DNA from 3 places in the Bacillus sp. LQ16 genome. Region 3 is predicted to be linked to each of the others. Evidence: riboswitches for the same ligand, from Rfam matches in the RefSeq annotation. Region 3 holds a riboswitch; each other region holds the start of a gene.
The links. Region 3 has a riboswitch for cyclic di-GMP ahead of AC3EMB_RS23515 (WxL domain-containing protein). Riboswitches for the same ligand answer to the same signal wherever they lie in the genome.

Region 1: another riboswitch for cyclic di-GMP. It lies ahead of AC3EMB_RS02305 (methyl-accepting chemotaxis protein); the one in region 3 lies ahead of AC3EMB_RS23515 (WxL domain-containing protein).
Region 2: another riboswitch for cyclic di-GMP. It lies ahead of AC3EMB_RS05680 (SpaA isopeptide-forming pilin-related protein); the one in region 3 lies ahead of AC3EMB_RS23515 (WxL domain-containing protein).

The regions. Positions count from the first base shown of each region.
Region 1 is NZ_CM173491.1:451,939-458,757, reverse strand. Features, by position in the region: gene AC3EMB_RS02310 (non-ribosomal peptide synthetase family protein) at 1-3,095, opposite strand, end outside; gene AC3EMB_RS02305 (methyl-accepting chemotaxis protein) at 3,233-4,975, opposite strand; cyclic di-GMP riboswitch class I at 5,110-5,194, opposite strand; gene AC3EMB_RS02300 (anaerobic C4-dicarboxylate transporter family protein) at 5,477-6,790, shown strand.
Region 2 is NZ_CM173491.1:1,113,207-1,120,025, reverse strand. Features, by position in the region: gene AC3EMB_RS05680 (SpaA isopeptide-forming pilin-related protein) at 1-3,975, opposite strand, end outside; cyclic di-GMP riboswitch class I at 4,036-4,128, opposite strand; gene AC3EMB_RS05675 (TetR/AcrR family transcriptional regulator) at 4,301-4,837, opposite strand; partial or broken gene AC3EMB_RS05670 (hypothetical protein) at 5,169-5,551, shown strand; gene AC3EMB_RS05665 (CPCC family cysteine-rich protein) at 5,625-5,891, opposite strand; gene AC3EMB_RS05660 (hypothetical protein) at 5,888-6,331, opposite strand; gene AC3EMB_RS05655 (DUF975 family protein) at 6,511-6,819, opposite strand, start outside.
Region 3 is NZ_CM173491.1:4,644,042-4,650,860, forward strand. Features, by position in the region: gene AC3EMB_RS23510 (EF2685/EF0750 family sortase-dependent surface protein) at 1-260, opposite strand, end outside; gene AC3EMB_RS23515 (WxL domain-containing protein) at 300-2,885, opposite strand; cyclic di-GMP riboswitch class I at 3,038-3,126, opposite strand; cyclic di-GMP riboswitch class I at 3,198-3,286, opposite strand; cyclic di-GMP riboswitch class I at 3,356-3,444, opposite strand; gene AC3EMB_RS23520 (ATP-binding protein) at 3,691-4,911, opposite strand; gene AC3EMB_RS23525 (ATP-binding protein) at 4,908-6,161, opposite strand; gene AC3EMB_RS23530 (catalase) at 6,344-6,819, shown strand, end outside.

The DNA of each region.
Region 1 (6,819 bases), 1.2 Mb from region 3:
TGTTGGAACGAACCTGTTTCTGAATGACATGCTAAATTACCTGCACGATAAATATTTCCGCGCAAACCATTTTTCATTGCTTCACGAACAATGTTTTCCGCTTGTAGTTTACTATTTGAATATACATTCTCTAAGTCTACACTGTAATTAAAATCACCAGTTTTCATGTATGTATCCCATTGATCTACCGCTAATTCTAACGGGATACCAATTGTAGAAATAAAATGGAATGTAGCACCTTTCTCCGCTAATGCTAGCATACGGCTAGTTCCTTGGACATTTATATTTTCAAATTGTTTTACATCTCCAAAATGTCTTACATCTGCACCGCAATGAATTATCGTATCCATCTTAGAACTGATGAACATAAATTCTTCTTCGCTCATCCCAAGATACTCTTCCCCCAGATCACCAGCTACGGCCTGTATACGCTGTAACCATTCTTCACATATATCACTAAAGTAGCCTGTTAATGTATCTATAATTCTTTGTTGCACATCTTTGGTTGGTCTTACTAAACAATAAATAGTAGCAGATGTATCTCTCAACAATTCATATAATATGTGTGATCCTAAATAACCAGTAGCTCCTGTTAAAAAGACATTTGAAATCTGGTTTTCTTCCAAAACGTTTGCATACGTGATAGTATCTGGTTCGTGAATCACTTTATATTCACGAAATACTTCTTCTTTCTCTACTTTTACTTCTCGCTCAATTCGAGCTAATCCATATATCGTTCTTTCTTTAAAGAAATCTTGAATTGTTAAATGTGAAAAATCTTCTTTTAACAATGTTAAGACTCGTAATACTTTTAATGAATGTCCACCAATTGTAAAGAAATCATCATGCACTCCAACTTTTGAAATTCCTAATACTTCCGCCCAAGCGCGCGCTATTTGTTTCTCTGCTTTATTAGAAGGTGCAACATATTCTTGTAGACGAACCGGTTCATACTTTTCTTCTAACTGAGCTAACTTCTTAACATCAATCTTTTTATTAGGTGTAAGTGGTAATTCATTAATATAAATTAGTTTAGATGGCACCATATAATCTGGTAATTGCTCTTGTAACTGATAAACTAATTCTGGTATTTCTTTTTTATTTAAAGTTGTATAGAACGCGATTAAATATTGGCTACCTTCCTTACTCTTCTTAGCAAACACAGCATTTTCTTTTATATTATGATTTTGAGAAATTTTACTTTGGATTTCTCCTAGTTCAATACGATGTCCTCTAATCTTTACTTGATCATCTTTCCGATGTAAAAATTCTATATTTCCATCCTCTAACAACTTAACAATATCACCTGTTTTATATATATTAACTATAGGATTGAAAGGGTTCTGAATAAAAGCTTCAATTGTTTTATTAGGCTTATTAAAATACCCTTTTGCTAATCCTACTGAATCTATATATAATTCACCAGGTACACCAATTGGACAAAGATTCATATTCTCATCCAAAATCATAACTTGATAATTAGCACATGGTTTACCAATGGGAATACTCGCAACATCCTCATTTAACTGACTAGGTATTTTATAGGTTGTCGTCACTACAGTACATTCTGTCGGTCCGTATACATTATGAATTTCAACATTTGTACCTATTCTTTCTCTCCACAATTTAATAACCTCTACAGGCAACATTTCACCGCCAATCGCAATTCTTTTTAGGGAAGCTAGCTTATATATATCTTCTTCTGCTAAATAAGTTGCTACTTGTCGAACAAAAATTGTTGCTAATGCCAAGATCGAAGTTGCTTTCACTTTATAGATTGCATTTGCAAATGCTTCTACAGACAATCGCTCTTCCTCTAATAATACATACAAGTTTCCTCCGCAGAATAAAGAAGCAAATGACTCCCATACAGAAGCATCGAAACTAAAAGAAGGAAATTGGGCAAATACATCCTCTTCTGTCAATTCATATTGCTTTTGCATCCAAGTGTACAGATTAACAACCCCTCTATGTGCTAACATCGTTCCCTTTGGATTCCCTGTTGAACCAGACGTATAAATCATATAAGCTACATCATCACAATGAATAGACAACTTTACATCTATATCTTCACAAGTTTCACTATCATACATTGAAACTGTTTGAACTCCATCACATGTTATAGGCGTCTCTTTCATCAATATAACTTTCGCTTGGCTATCTTGAATAATGTACTGTATTCTACTTTCCGGATAATCTGGATCAATCGGAACATACGCTGCACCAGCTTTTAATATAGCTACCATACTTACTACTGTGTCTATGCTACGTTTCATAAATATTCCAACATAGTCTCCTAATTGGACGCCATTTTTAATTAACATATGAGCTATTTGATTACTTTTTTTATTTAGCTCCTCATAAGTTAAAGTACCTTCCCTTGAAGATAAAGCTATACGATTTGGAAATTGAGTAACAGTATTATAGAACATATCGACGATACTTTTCTCAGGATATACTGCTGTCGTATCATTCACTTGACTATAAAGTGCCATCTCGGCCTCTGTAATAATATTAAAATTCTTTATATAATTATTCTTATTTTGTGATATACCAATTAAAACACCTTGTATTTGTTGTGCATAACGAGTAATCGTTGTTTCCTTCCAATTAACACTATTAAATATTATTTCTACACTTTGCATATTTTTACTAAATACAAATTGTAATGTATTCGTGTCTTGTAGCTCATAATATGTTTCACCAATAATAATAAGTGACATTTCATATAATGTATTACCGTTTTGAAACTCTTCTATTTCTTCCTCATTCATTTCTTTAATTTGTTCCAGTTGCTCTTCAATCTGTAAATTCAAACTTTCATAGGAGAGAAAATTAGAAACTTCAATAGTAATCGGAAATAAACTTCCTCTTACATGATAAAGCACGACAATATGTTTTTCTTTAGAAATATGATATAACCACGTTGCAGTCGCTCCTATTAAATCTACAATGTGAGTCAAATTTGGAAATAGTTCAGTTTTCCTTTTTATCCTAAGTTCCGTTCCTTGCACATCTTTAGGTATTTTAATACTTCCTTCTACTTTCCCTAAAAATTCTTTTACCGTCTCATTATAAGAAATTGCTAATTTCATATTTATGTAAATTCCTCTCTTAAATATAATAAAGGTGTGAAAATTCACACCTTTTTCATCCCTTATTAACGGGCAGATTCGTTCAATTCATAATCAGTAGCGGAGATATCCCCTTTGATTAGAATTGAACTTTCTCCTTATTCGCTTTTAAACTCACCAATAAGCTCTTGTAATTCCTGAGAAAGCCAACTTAAAGAAGTCGCTAATTCTGCAATATCTTGTACTGATATTTCTTGCTCTTTCATGCTTTCTTCAACATTACTACTGCTGTTGGCATAAGTGTTTGCAATATGTGATAATTCATTTACGACTTGAACGATATTCTGGCTATTTTGTAAAATGTCACTCGAATTACCCGAAACAGCTTTTACTTGATCTGTAACAGATTGCGCTGATTTGGAGATTTTTTCAAAGAAATTCCCACTACTTTGAACAAGTGAAATTCCAGTTTCTACTTCTTTTGAACCTTTTTGCATTGAAACTACAGCATCTTCTGTCTCAGCTTGTGTTTCACCAATTAATTTCGCTATATCTTTAGCAGACGCTTCCGTTTGTTCTGCTAATTTTCGTACTTCATCAGCAACAACTGCAAACCCTCTCCCCGCTGCTCCAGCACGTGAAGCCTCAATAGAAGCATTTAAAGCTAATAAATTTGTTTGATTTGAAATACCTGTAATTACAGTTACGATATCACTAATTTCTTTTGACCTTGTTTCTAACGAATAAATGATGGAAGATAAATCTTGTACTGCATTTTGAATTAAACTCATTTGATTAATAATTTGTCCAATCACTTCATTACCTTCAATTGAATGTTGCTCCATACCTTCAGAAGCAACCGCAACTTGTTTCGCAGCCCCAGTTATCTCTTCTACCTTATCTTCCATTCCATGTACAATCCCTAAACATTGTTGTACTGAAGTTTTTTGAGACTGTGCCCCTACTCTTAAACCTTCAATAGAACTTGCAATCTCTTGAACTGCCATGCTGTTTTCCTCTGTACTCGCCGACAATTCTTGTGAAGAAGAAGAAACTTGCTCAGCAGTTTGCCTTACTTTATCTATAATCCCTTTAAATTTTTCAATCGTGTTATTGAAATAAACATTAATAATTCCAATATCATCTGGTCTTTCTTTTAATTTAATACTTAAGTCACCTTCACCAATTTTACGTAACCCTTCTCGTAAATCTTTTAATGGAGCTAACGAGTGACGCACGATAAAGAATTGAGTAATAGTCGCAATTGCTAATGAAATAATGATAAAGAGTAAGCCCTGTATCATAAACTTCTCTTTTGTAATAGGAACAATGGAAGCATCTAAGTCAGCCGCAATAATTGCAACAATATTATTTTCTCCATCTGTAATTGGTTCTAATATTGTCACCCACGAACCTATTTCATCTTCATATACTTCTGTCATTTGGGCCTTTTTCGTATCAATGACTTTATCGTATGCCTTCATCCAATGAGCGGGTTGTTCATAATAATCTCCCGGCTTTATAGGGAACGCTTTTGTTAACTCTGTAGTCAAACCAACGAGTTGTAATTCTCGCTTTTCATTCGGCTTTGCTCCTGTAACATACGTTTGTCCAACACTTTTCAATTCTTTTGACACTTCATCTAATTTCTCTGTTAACTTTTCTTTTTTCACTTTTTCGGCTGTAGGATCTTTCGCCATGTCTCTAACTAATTCTACATCCAATTTTTTCAATACTATTTCTCCTGTTTCAATAGACTGCCTTTCAAATAAAGACATCATACTATTTTGAAACATGTTGAAACTTAGTGCACCCATACTTCCAACAAGTGTCAAAATAACTAATACGGTTAATAAGACGTTCTTTTGAAGGAACGATAACTTATGCCAATATTTTTTCATTAATATCCACCTTCCTTAATTAACATAAACAAAAAAACAAAATATATGAATATTTTGTTTGAAAATGTTTCTCAATATGTTCGAGAATAAAAAAAAGCCAATGTAAAAGCATTGGCCAAGACCAACCCTATCCGTCCGGTAACTGGCTAGCATAGCCTTTCGACCTTAGCTCCTGTAGTTTTGCGTCCTCATGTTTCCATCAGTTTGCCTTTCTCGCTGAACGAGTTGAACGATATGGGAGTTCTATGAGAATTAATTTATTCTCTTTCAAAGATTACAACATATAAATCAAAATGTCTACTTATTTAGAGATATAAATACAAATTTTTAATGCATTGCTTTTTCAAAATAATTTCAAAAAGTACGTGAATGTTACTTTTTTTGTGTTATATAATAAAAAATGTATAAACAACAAGGATTTCTTCGGGTATTTATTTAATTTTCATTCAAATTAAACTATTCGAATATATCTTAACTAATGAATTTCGGAGGTAGTTTATCATGTTTTGGCTACAATTTCTTACCTTGTTACTCTGTATTTTTATTGGTGCACGCCTAGGCGGAGTTGGTTTAGGAGTAATGGGTGGAGTTGGTATGGCAATACTCGTTTTTGTCTTCCACTTACAACCAACCGCGCCTCCTATCGATGTAATGCTTATGATTTTGGCAGTAATTACAGCTGCTGGTGCTTTGCAAGCTGCTGGAGGAATGGACTATCTTGTTCATCTAGCTGAAAAGGCATTACGAAAAAATCCAAAGCGTATTACTTTTTTTGCTCCAATTGTTACTTATTTATTCACACTATGTGCAGGCACTGGTCACGTTGCCTATTCTGTACTTCCTGTTATTGCAGAAGTCTCTCGTGAATCAGGGATTAGACCGGAACGCCCAATGTCGATTGCCGTAATCGCTTCTCAACAAGCAATTACAGCTAGTCCAATTTCAGCTGCCACAGTTGCTCTTTTAGCAATGTTAGCTGACTATAAAATCACTTTATTAGATATTTTAAAAGTGAGTATTCCCTCCACTTTCATTGCTTGTATGTTAGCAGCATTCGTTGCTAGTAAGATGGGAAAAGAATTAAGTGAGGACCCTGAATACTTAAAACGATTAAAAGAAGGAATGATTCCTAAGCTTGAAGAGAAAAAAGAATTTGTAGGTGTAAAGGGCGCAAAATTATCAGTTATCCTTTTCCTTGTAGGAACCTTCCTTGTTGTACTTCTTGGTTCATTTGAAGCACTTCGTCCAGGATGGATAGTCGATGGGAAGTTAGCTCGCCTTTCCATGCCGAACACAATTGAGATGGTTATGTTAACTATCGCGGCTCTTATTATTATTTTCTGTAAACCAAATGTAGAAAGCATTGTGTCTGGTAACGTCTTTAAAGCAGGGGCAACAGCAGTTGTTGCTATTTTCGGTATCGCTTGGATGGGAGATACTTTCTTTAACGGAAACTTAAATATGATTCAAGGATCTATTCAGCATTTAGTAACAAGTGCACCTTGGCTATTTGCCATCGCGCTATTCATTCTATCTATTTTACTGTACAGCCAAGCAGCAACAGTACGTGCCTTAATGCCACTTGGACTATCCCTTGGTATTCCACCAGCACTACTGATTGCAATGTTCCCTGCAGTAAACGGATATTTCTTCATTCCAAACTATGGAACAATCGTTGCTGCCATTAACTTTGACCGTACTGGTACAACAGGTATCGGTAAATACGTATTAAATCATAGCTTTATGATTCCAGGTTTAATCGCAACATTTACTTCTATCGGCATTGGAATGCTTTTAATTTCTATTATGTTTTAAAGAAAAAGCACAAACCCTTATTTAAAAAG
Region 2 (6,819 bases), 1.9 Mb from region 3:
ACTATCTTTATCTATTTTTGTTATCTCTACATTCCCTGTATTCACCATTTCATTTTCTACTTTTAATGATAGAACCTCGGTCATGCCTTTTTTGATTTCAAATGATACTGGTTTTTCTAGTTTTTTATAACCAGGCAAACTTTCTACCTCTACTAATTCATACTTTCCTACAGGTAAATCTGAAACATTTGCTTTTCCATCTTTATCTGTCGTTACTTTTGTAACTTCATTACCCTTTTCATCTTGGATGATGAATATTACTCCCGCTAACGGTGCTTTATTATCTTTATCTATCTTTGTTATCTCTACATTTCCCGTATCTACCATTTCATTTTCTATTTTTAATGATAGAACTTCAGTCATGCCTTTTTTGATTTCAAATAATACTGGATCTGTTAGTTTCTTATAGCCTGGTAAACTTTCTTTCTCTACTAATTTGTACTTTCCTACTGATAAATCTGAGATTTTTGCTTTACCATCTTTATCTGTTTTTACTTCCTTTACTACTGTTCCAGCTTCATCTTGCACTTCAAAGACTACGCCTTTTAATGCTTTTTTGTTGTCTTTATCTACTTTTGTAATTTCTACTGAACCTTTATCTAACTGTTCATTTTCTACTTTCAATGATAGGACTGTTGTCATACCTTTTGTAATTTCGAATGATACTGGTTCTGTTAGCTTTTTGTAGCCAGGTAAACTTTTCGTCTCTACTAATTTGTACTTTCCTACTGATAAATCTGAGATTTTTGCTTTTCCTTCTTTATCCGTCGTTACTTTCGCAACTACTTTTCCTTTTGAATCACGTACTTCAAATACAACATTTTCTAATGGAGCTTTACTATCTTTATCTATTTTTGTTATCTCTACATTCCCTGTATTCACCATTTCATTTTCTACTTTTAATGATAGAACCTCGGTCATGCCTTTTTTGATTTCAAATGATACTGGTTTTTCTAGTTTTTTATAACCAGGCAAACTTTCTACCTCTACTAATTCATACTTTCCTACAGGTAAATCTGAAACATTTGCTTTTCCATCTTTATCTGTCGTTACTTTTGTAACTTCATTACCCTTTTCATCTTGGATGATGAATATTACTCCCGCTAACGGTGCTTTATTATCTTTATCTATCTTTGTTATCTCTACATTTCCCGTATCTACCATTTCATTTTCTATTTTTAATGATAGAACTTCAGTCATGCCTTTTTTGATTTCAAATAATACTGGATCTGTTAGTTTCTTATAGCCTGGTAAACTTTCTTTCTCTACTAATTTGTACTTTCCTACTGATAAATCTGAGATTTTTGCTTTACCATCTTTATCTGTTTTTACTTCCTTTACTACTGTTCCAGCTTCATCTTGCACTTCAAAGACTACGCCTTTTAATGCTTTTTTGTTGTCTTTATCTACTTTTGTAATTTCTACTGAACCTTTATCTAACTGTTCATTTTCTACTTTCAATGATAGGACTGTTGTCATACCTTTTGTAATTTCGAATGATACTGGTTCTGTTAGCTTTTTGTAGCCAGGTAAACTTTTCGTCTCTACTAATTTGTACTTTCCTACTGATAAATCTGAGATTTTTGCTTTACCATCTTTATCTGTTTTTACTTCTGTTACTACTTTGCCTTGCTCATCTTGCACTTCGAAGACTACGCCTTCTAATACTTTTTGACTATCTTTATCTATTTTTGTAATTTCTACTGAGCCTTTGTCTAACTGCTCATTTTCTACTTTTATTACTAAAGCTTTTGTCATACCTTTTGTAATTTCAAATAGTACTGGTTCTGCTAGATTTTTGTAACCTGGTAAGCTTTTCGTCTCTACTAATTTGTACTTTCCTACTGATAGATCTGAAACGTTTGCTTTTCCTTCTTTATCTGTTACTACTTTTCTTACTACGCCATCTTTCTCATCTTGGACTTCAAATTCGACACCGGCTAATACTGCCCCGTTTTCTTTGTCCACTTTTGTAATTTCTATATTACCTTTGTCTACCATTGCATTTTCCACTTGTATTGGGAATATGCCGTCCCCTGTTACATTTACTTCGAACTCTGTTTCTTTTAATTGGTAGCCTTCAGGTGCTTTTGTTTCTTTTAAAATATATTTTCCTGGTGCTAACGGTTTAGAGATTGCCTTACCATCTTTATCTGTAACAATATGTTCGACTACTACACCGTCTTTTACTATATCAAACTCTGCATTTGCTAATGGTTTATCACCATTTTCCGAATCAATTTTCTTTACTTCAATTTGACCCTTTTGCATAGTATTTTTAATTTCAATTGTTTTTGTTTCTCCAGCTTGAAGTGTAACCTCTACTGGACTTGTTAATTTTTGATATCCTTCTGGTGCTACTGTTTCATATACTTTATACGTCCCAGGAGCTAAAGTTTGAGGTACTGAAAAACCTTTTTCGTCCGTTTTCAGTTTTGCAACAACTTCATTTGCACTATTTCGGACTTCAAATTCGGCAGCTTTTAACCCTTTGTTCGGATTCTCAGAATCTATTTTATGAAGCGATACTGTACCATCTTTTGGAGCTTCAGGCGGCGTAATAGTTACTTCTTTTGATGTTAAAGTTTTATCATCAAAATGTAATTCCGCTTTATTAGGAATCTTCTTATCTACGTAAGAAGATAAGTCTGCATTATTTTTGATTTTCGCCTTGATACTGAGATTAATTATCTGGTCTTCATACGACTTATAGTCAAAACTCTCACCAAACGTAAATGTTACTTCACTTCTTTGTTTATCTATATTTAACGTTCCTTTAGAAGTAATATCTTGGCCATTTTGATCATACACTTTTGCCTCTAATACTTCTAAAACATCTTCTAAATCATCACTAATTACCATAGATGTGTATTTAGGAGGATCGTTCGGTATGTGTGTACCAACTTGGTATTGAATAACTTGATCCATTTTTGTTAACTGCTCATTCTCTACAAGCTTGCCATTCTCATCAACTATATTTTTTTCAATGCTAGGTGGATTATTGTCACCTGAACCGGATCCTCCCCCACCACTTACAAATACTTGTCCTACTTTTTCTTCAGTTTTAATATTTTTACCTTCTAATTTCACAGTATTTTTATGAGGCTTCGCAGCAGGATTTGTAACCTTTGTTTTATATCTTAAAATATAGCCTTTTGAACTGTCTGGAAACTCAATTGTAAATCCAGCCTTTGTTGCATTAATTTTAATGTTAGATAAATCTGCTGGCTTAATATTTGTTGGTGCATAACCATCTTCAAATACAGCCTCTTCTAATACTACGCTGTCTGTAATTAACTCATGTCCAGGTCCTAATGTATCTGTTAATTTAAGATCTTGCATTTCTGTTCCAGTTGCATTTACATATACAAGCCAATCAGCAATCGAAGGATCTTCTTGATTATAAGAACCCCATTTCAATAGATTATCTGTATTGGGCTGTGGCTTCGGTCTCTCTGTCGTATTACTTACATTTACTTCTTTATTAACGATTTGACCATCAACGTTAAATTCTAATGGAATTTCTTTAACACCATCATATGCTTCTAAACCAAAGTAGAATTCTACGAATAAAGAACCTTTAATGTTATTCTTTCCTTCTACGTAATCACCCATAGTACACGTTAATAGACCCTTTTTCATCTCACATGTACCAACTGTTTTTCCTTCAGCATCTTTTAAAGGAAAACTCATATTCATAAGGTCTTTTCGAAACTCTTTTGGCATATCAATTGTGAATTGATCTCCACTTTTTATTTTTTCTTTAGCTGACCACTTCACTTCTACTTTCATACCATCTGAGGCTTGATACGGTTCAGATGTCGTGCCATCAGTACGGGAAATATTAATTTCGTCCACTGGACTTTTCATCACAGCAGCTTGAATAACTGGAGCCCACACATTCAGCACTGAAAATAATACTAGAAAAACTAATGAAACCATTGAAATATGCCTTTTAGTACTTTTCATTTGCATAGTTCCCTCCTATTTTTTTATATTTATATAACAAAAAAAGACCGTCCGGTTGCATCAAAAATGTGCAACCAGACGATCTTAGTAACCAATATGTATTACCGTAGACTCTAAGCTTTGCGGCCTATCCTTTCGAATAGTGTGCTAAAAATATCTTTTATTCTTTTTTTGTTTCATTTTCCTCTTAAACCAAATATTACTATACCGTCTGGACGGTTATAATTCAATACTCTATAAAATTGTTCTATTTTTCTAATAAAAAAAACAATTCACCACTACATTAAATAAGTAATGGTGAATTGTTTTCGCATTATATAGTTCGTATATTCTATTTATATGAATTACTAATAAGAGCTTGAATCACTTTTTCTCTTAACTCGGGGCTTAGTCTGCCAACCCCTAAATATTCCGAATACCATAATCCATCTGCTGCTAATCTAATAATTGTTGCACAAACTGAATCTATCTCATCGTTTTCTATATTCTTTTGCAGTTGCTGAAATGATTGTTGTAATGGCTCAAGTAATTCAGGTTTTAACATGAATGCTGCCATCATACTACTAGACAACTCTTCTGTTCTTCTCTCATTACTTAATCTTTCCTCTACAAAAGAGCGAACCCATCTCCCTTTCCTCTCTGAGTCTTCCGCTACTTTATTGTAAATAGCGCCCTCATTATCCTCTATCCCTCTGACTATCATACCTTCTATTAAAGCTTCTTTATTTGCAAAGTGATACAATAATCCACCTTTACTTACACCCGCCTCTTTTGCCACTGCTTCTAAGGTTAATTTAGCAACCCCTTTACATTGCACAATTTGAGAAGCGGCCGCCAAAATCTTTTGCCGCGTTATGCTGATACTCATTCCTTTTTAAAACCCCATTTCTACTAAATTTATATAAATACGAATCTTATTTTTAATATTGTTGATTACTACTAAGTATTTTCTTTATACAACAAAAGCTGCATTACCTTTGAATTTTTAGTTACTTATTCTATTAAAAATTTCCATATCATTCAATATGATAACATCAAATACATAACATTGACTATACATCTATACTTTTATATTCATCGAAAATATATCCATAAACACGAAATGTATAAAAATTGATTATCCTTATACATCTAATCTATAATTTAAAGAGGTTTATATTTTCATAAAAATAAAGTGAAATTTTATAAGGATGATTCCATTGAAAAAATTTTCTATTAGTTATTTAATATGCTTACTGTTTTTTCTATCATTGTGAATGTTTTACAGTATACAAGCGTTCCAAATTATGCGGATTCATGGGGGCCGATTTGGGTATCTATTATTATGCTTTCAATTCTTGGAAGTATTCCTGTTCTTATCGCTTGTTTAATAGGCGAATTTTGTTATAGAAAAATAAAAGGAAGTCACGAATTAAAAATCGGTATTCCTTTATTTATAGTGTTAGGTATTTCCTACAATCATTTCTTCTTTATGTTGTTTAACGACCGATATTTTCTATCCTTTAATTTAGAAGCCTTTTTGGAAACAGGCCTACTTATTACGTTATCATCTTTATTATTTTACCTTATAAGACGCCGTTAATTCTTTCATCATTACATAAAAAAATGTTATTACTCTTGTTACATCGAGTAATAACATTTTTATTTAAATCTATTTAACTAATTTGCTTCCAACTAGTATCCTTCACATCTTCGCTAGTCGGCTTTCTAACTGATTTCACAAAACATTCCTCGCAAGCACCAAGTGCAATGAAGTTTTTCTGTGCTTGTCTTAACGAGACTTCATTTGCCCCGCCTTCAAAGTCAGGATCGTTAAACTGTACCTCATCATCTTCCCAGTAACATATATTACAAATTTCATATGTACCTGGTGGTTCTTCTTCTATTGTTCTATACCCGCAGCACGGACATGTATATTTCATTCCGTTACTCCATTATTCATTTCTTTTTTCTCCCATATATTCCGGCCCATAAAGAATGTAACAGCGCAAATCATAGTTATTACCATGAAAGTAGTATTAGAATCCTCATATGTAGTTGGAATTCCAATCGTTACAGAAACAATACTAAAAGCTAAAAGTAAATATAATAATAAAGATAGAATATAGCTTAGTTTAAATCGTAAAATGATACCTCTAAACAATAGCTCACCAAGTAGACAGCCACCTAAAATGATAGGTACTCCGAAATATAATGTAAGGACTCCCATTTGCGCAGTAGATTGAATTATCTTACCGATTATGTTCGGCGAAACCAGCTCACTATTGTTTCCCATCCTATCATATAAATCAAGTGCCGTTACTGAAATAAAGAAACTTAATATAGAAAACGAATACGGTATTAAAAATTTGCTCACTCTCATTCACCTCACTTTTTTTGTTTCACATATATTATTCATTACTTTCACAAAAAAAATAGCCCTCTATGCTAAAACATAGAGGGCATAATTTTTATATAAAAACCTATACCTTATCCTGAAATCCCCCTAAACAGAACATCTAAACTATCTGTGCCCTATATTCTTTAGGGGATAGGTGGTTATTAGAAAGTAGTGCCTTCTTTTTTATAATATTCTTTTGAAATCTCTTCATAAAATGCGGCTGATGTCGCGTAGAAATACGGTGCTAACCATAAGAAACCGATTCCTATAGTAAGAATACTTAATATGAACCAGCCTAAGAAACTTAAGCATAGTAAAAAGTAATCCATTTTATGTCCATTCATCATATGACGACTCTCAGTAATCGCTTGATTCGCTGTATATTCTGGATGATCATTCAAAATAAAATACGTCATAGAATAAGAAAATGATTTAATAATACCTGGAATAATAAGAAGCAATGTCCATAG
Region 3 (6,819 bases):
ATCGAAAACAATCCTATATATTGTTTGAAGTCCCGTGTCTGGCCTCCTGTTTTCGGTAAATATTTATCTCCATTTTTATTTTTATCAACTGTCTCTTTTTTTATATTTATCTTTGTCGGATCAGTTGATGTATTTGGTGTATAGCTATTCGAAAATGTAATACCCGCTTTTGAATTCGTACTTGTAGCCGTTACTACATTTGCCATAAGAAACGGCACACATATAACTGTGGAAACGATAATACCAACTATTTTTTTCATTACTCTCTCCTTTCTAAAATTTATATATTTCATATATTTTTAGAGAGGAGCATCGGTTAATGTCCATTCTAGCTGTCCAGCATATTTAGTATTTGCTTTGACATTCGGCCCTGGTTTTACTTGTAAATGAATTCCTTCGTTTTCCTTCCAATTTAGTGAAACCTCCTCGTCGTTTTTAGAAGTATACGAGAATGCTTCTATACTAGAAGTACTTAAAGGTGTATCCTTTCCATTTCGTTTGTAAATCAATGCTCCTGTCAATGTGTCATTTTGTGCTGAAGTTAATGGTGTGATTTCCTTTACATATACACTCCATTTTTGCTTTTTAACACGATCATCGGTTACCTTTAAAGGATTTGAAATCGTCTTCGGTGCGTATGTCGTTGTTTTCGATGGAATTGTTAAATCTCCAAATGTAATTTCTTTTGGTACGTCTACTAACTTTAAAGTCCCATCAACGACAGTAACCGGCACTTGAATCTCCGCTTGTACACCTTGCTTCGTTTCAATTACAACCGTTACAGTATGATTCCCTATTGTTTTGGTATCTGGAATATTGATTAACTTCACTACTGATATTGGTTTATCTACATCCAAATTTGTATCTACAGATAAATCTGTCACAAATTTAGAAATATCCATTTTTGTTAAATCTGTTCCTTGCACTACTTTTTGTGGGACTGGTTTCCCAGTTGGAATACCTTTATACCTTATTTTTGCGATTCCATCTCGATTACTATCTTGTCCATTCTTATCGCCATCTAAATAATTTTTAGCTGACACCGGTATTTCAAGATAACCATCTTTGTAATATTTCATTACATTAGCACCTTTTACAGGAGAACCTGTAATTGTCATTTCATAAATTTTCCCGTTGAATTCTTCTGTTTTTAGCGCATTTACTTTCGCAACCGCAGTGACTTTATTGTTTGTCCTGCTAATATCAAAGAAGCTACTTACATCATCTCCACTCTCCACATCTTGAATGGAAACATCATTCACAGTAAAATCCTTATTCACTTCACTTTCTAATACAAAAGATTTCGCATAGTGAATCTCTTTCGATTGAGCAGGCATATTTTGATATACCTTATAAGAAAGTTGACGGGAATTATCTTCCACAATATCTCCTATTACACTTGGAGCTGGAATTTCAATTTGTGCAATCGCTAATTGGTCGTATGATACATTAACACCTGAAGCATTTAATCTAACTTCTAGCGGTAATTCTGTTAAATTATCAAATGTAATTGTCATATCTGCTTCTGGAGTAGCTACTGGACCTGCTGTGCCAGAAAACTCGATTTTATTATTCCCTTTGTCTTGATACCTAATTGAACTCGTATCATACACGTATAAATTCGTTAAATGACTACCATCATTACGTAACGTTACATTTTTATAACTATTTATCCTTTTGAAATTCCACATTGCCGTTAATGGTACTTTTTTACTTGTTCCGTGTTCATAAAATTCAAAGGAAGCATTATAAGTTTGTCCTGACCTTCCGTTCCCATATAATTGTAAAAAGTTTTTTGCATCACCTTTAGTTATTGGTGTTTTAACATCTACAGATGAAGCTGTCATAGAGTGAATATTAATACGGACATCAATCCATTTCCCTTGATATTCACCAGCTTTTTTTACTAATACGTACTGTTCTCTATTTGAATTTCTAAATGTATATTGACTTTGACCAGTTCTGTCATTGCTACTACCCTTTACCTCATATGTTACTTGTGGGCTCCAAACAAATCTAAAAGCATATTTACCCGAGATCGAAGGCCCTTCACCTGTTCTATTATTTATTACCTTTACATTTGGATATTTAAGAATACTTGTAACAGGACTAGCAGCTAGTAGAGATTGGCTCTTTAATACCTTCTCAGCTTGAATAGCAGGTAATTCCTGATTATTTTCGTTTATCCTATTGCTCTCTTTTAATTCATTTTCCTTTGGTACGAGTTCTTCATTAACCTTTTCTTTCGCTAAAGTCTTCGTTTCTTTTGGAACTTCAGCATTAGTAGAATTTATTTCTTGTTTTTTATTTTCTTCCGATACTTTCACTTTTTCACTTATTTCTTTTCTCATAACTTCCTCTGAAGCCTTTGGATTTTCATCAGAAATGGCTACATTTAAAGCCTCTTTTTTCTCTACAACATGTAGAGAAGGAGATTCAATTTTCTTTTCATTCCCTTCAAACTTCACTATCGGTTCAAATTTGTACTCTCCAGCTTTTTTCATTTGAATGACTACATATACGTCACCGATAAAATTACTTTGTTCATTCTTTTCAATTTTTACAATGTGATCTTCTGTTACTGAAATGTTTTGAATCGCTTTATTGTTTTCGTTCATTTTTTTCGTTTCTGCTTCATTGAACAGCTGTTCATTAGATAATTTCAGCTCGATATTAGCATCTTGTTTATTTGTATTTGTAATCTTTAATACTACATTTTCATCAACTTTTATTTCTTCTTTATCCATATGAACGATAAAACGTCCTTGCTCGTCGTTTGTAACCGCATAAACTTTCGTTGCAGAGTAATCTAGCACACCAACTTGCGTAAATAATATTCCTCCAGCGAGAAGTATACGCCCAAATTTACCTATTTGATTTTGCAATGTACTTCCCTCCCTCACTTCTTATGAACTGAATATTTCGAACATTAAATTTATTATTCAGCTAAATTTACAATCATAATGTGTATTCCTAGAAAATAAAAAGCCTGGTTGCCTTTTCGATTTTCATACATCACAACATGTGTGAAAATCCAAACTGCAACCAGACTATCATAGTAATTTTCATTACCTTAGACTCTTAGCTTTGCGACCTATCCTTTCGAACAGTGTGCCCATTTATTTTTTCTTTTTGAGACAATAAAAAATCTGGTTGCCTCTTCGATTTTCATACATACAACTATGTGTAAAAATCCAAACTGCAACCAGACTATCATAGTAATTTTCATTACCTTAGACTCTTAGCTTTGCGACCTATCCTTTCGAATAGTGTGCCCATTTTTTTTCTTTTTAGGACAATAAAAAATCCGGTTGCCTCTTCGATTTTCATACATACAACTATGTGTGAAAATCCAAACTGCAACCAGACTATCATAGTAATTTTCATTACTTTAGACTCTTAGCTTTGCGACCTATCCTTTCGAATAGTGTGCCAAAAATAGGTATTTATTTATCGTGTTTTGAATATACCATTAAAACCCAAAAAAGAAAATAGTTTTTTTAGAAAAAAACAATTAATTTTTATAGTCTAAATTTTTTGCTGGAAAATCCATAATAAAAACTAAAAAAAACATTTTGATCTTAGAAATACATCATACATTCTTTATCGATAAAATGAGATTTTTACTATCCACAAATAGCAAGATAAAATAGAAAAACATCACTTATTTGGAAGTGATGTTTTTTCTATTTAATGCAGTGGTAACATAACCTCAACCGTCGTTCCAACCCCAACTTCACTTTCAAAACTCATTTTACCGTTGTGGTCTTTAATAATTTTTTCTGTAACTACTAAACCTAGACCAGTTCCTGTTTCTTTCGTTGTATAAAAGGCTTCATTTAACTTTGGAATTTTATCTTTCGGAATGCCGCATCCCTCATCTTTCACTTGAATGATGATTCCATCTTTTACAGTAACTTTAATCGTAATTGTTCCGCCAACTGACATTGCTTCAATTGCATTTTTAATTAAATTAAAAAAGACCTGTTTTAATCGTTTTTCATCACATGTAATTGATGGTAAGTCTTTACTGTAAATACCTTGTATGTAGACTCCTTGTTTTAAAGCAGGCTTTTCCATAACTCGAATAACATAAGAGATAATTTCTTGTATGTTATGAGTTTCTGATTCTAGTGATTTAGATTTCTCAAATCCACTAAGTTCTGTAGCAATTATATGAATCCGATCTACTTCTTGTTTCATAATATCACTATAAATTTTATCCTCTGGATGCTTGTCTGCTTGTTTATTCACAAGTTTTTTTAAGTTTGCTAAAGGTCTTCTAATCTTATAACCAATAACCGTTGCCATCTTTCCAACAGCTGCTAGTTTTTCTGTCTGTTTTATTTCTTTGTCCATCATCTCAAGCGTACGAACATAAGACTGAACCCTCAAAAATATAATCCAACATATGATAGTAAATACGCTATATAATGCCATTGGGATTAAAACGAGAGAAGATTGAATAATGATTCCTGTAAGAGCATACTTTCCGACAAGTATCGCTGGAATTAACCAGAAATATCTTTTATTCACAAAGATTGGTGCAAACAAAATAAAAAATCCTTCTACTATATTTCCACCGTCAAATTCTGCATCGCTACCATAATAAATCATAATGTTATGGATAAAATCTAATACATTATAGCCAATTAGAATAATATACTTTACCGCAAAAGCATTCTTCCATTTCATAAAGTATATCCCAACGCAAAACAATACCACCATCAAAAAGTAAAGCCATAAACCTAAACCATCTTCAAACTCACCTACACCTTCTTGCTCTCCACCGATTAACGGTACGATAAATTCATAAGCAAGATCATATACAAAAAATATAATGAAAAATAAACTTAAAAATGCTTTCAGCGCCTTTATTTCTTCGTTTTTAAATATATAGCCTTTATTCATATGGTAACTCCTAGCTTTTCTTCCACTTGGATTTCAGTATTTCCACACTTCTTTGGGAGAATGATGTCTATTCTCGTTCCAGTATCTCTTTCACTTGAAATATGCAGCTCACCAAGGTGCTCGGCGACAATTCGATTCGCTACCGTAAGTCCCAGACCAATTTTATCTTGTTTCGTTGTATAAAAGGCCTCTGTAACACGAATTAAGTTTTCTTGCTTAATACCATGACCATTATCAATCACGCTGATCATTACATACTCTTTCCCTTTATTTTCTAATCTTACATGTAATATGCCATCTTGTTCCATTGCCTCTAAAGCATTTTTTATCGTATATAAAAAGACTCCTCTTATTTTTCGTTCATCACATTCAACTTCTATTATTTTTTCTTCCACATTAGAAATAAACTGTACGTTTAATTCATTCATTTTTTCGCGAAGACTTGTTATTACTTGTAATACAATTTTTCCTACATCATGTTTCTTATAAATAGAAGGTTTGCATGTAGCAACTTCCATTAACTCACTTATCATATTATTCATATTTTCTATTTCAAAAATCATACGTTTATAAATAGGATCCTCTTCATGCTTCTCTCGTTGTAATTGCGTAAATCCTTTTAATGAAGCGAGTGGATTTTTAATTTCATGTCCAACCGTCGCTGCCATTTTTCCGATTACTGCTAATTTCTGTGATTCGCTAGCAATCGCAATACTTTCCTTTACAGCTGAAAGATATTGTAAAAATCGGTTTAAAATGATATACGCCGCAATTAGCATAAGTGTATACATAATAAGATACATAAATGCTTTTACTTCCTCTAATACAAATAAATAAATTAAATATTTTCCTACAATAGAAGAAAGTAAAATCACATAAAATTTTTTATTTAAAAATATGGGTACAAAGAAAATGAGAATAATTTCTATTATATTTGTCGCATCAAACGCCGCCTTATTATAAAAAATATATGAAAGTATATTAGCGATTTCTATCCCTATGTATGCAAATATCCATGCATATTTAACAAGGTTTGCCTTCTCTTTTTTCATTAAATATATATTCACGCACAGTATTGCTACTCCGCAAATAACTTGCCATACTATGTTGTATCCCTTATCCATTATTGATTTATCGTCTAATACGATTGCATAGAAAATTTGATATACAATAACAATGACATATAACACCCATAAAAGGATTTTTGCATTCTTTTCTTCTTCTTTATATGATAGAAAACTTTCTTTCACTTCAACACCCCTTCAAAATAATATCTCGAAGAATACCATTTATTATAATAAATGATTTTCACAGACAAACAAAGATAAATCGAACATTTGAGGAAAATCATCCCAACGACGCAACATCTTCATGCTATATACAAGCATAAAAAACATAAACAATAATACGTATATTATGGGAGGTGTTTTTTATGGACGGCAAAAAAAATAAAAAGACAGAACAACTCCAATCTTTCGCGCGTGAAAATGAAGGAAAGGAGATGACAACAAATACAGGTGTTAAAATTTCAAATGATGAAAACTCTTTAACTGCCAGTGATCGTGGCCCTACCCTTCTAGAAGATTTCCTTATGCGAGAAAAACTTTCTCACTTTGACCGTGAACGAATTCCAGAACGAGTCGTTCACGCACGAGGATACGGAGCACATGGCATTTTTGAGTTATATGAATCTTTAGAAGAGCTAACAATGGCCCACTTTCTACAAGACCCTTCAAAAAAAACACCGCTTTTTATTCGTTTCTCTGAAGTAGCTGGATCAAAAGGAGCAAATGAAACGAATCGAGATGTAAGAGGATTCGCCGTTAAATTTTATACAGAAGAAGGAAATTTTGATTTAGTAGGAAATAATATTCCCATTTTCTTTATTCAAGATGGCATTAAATTTCC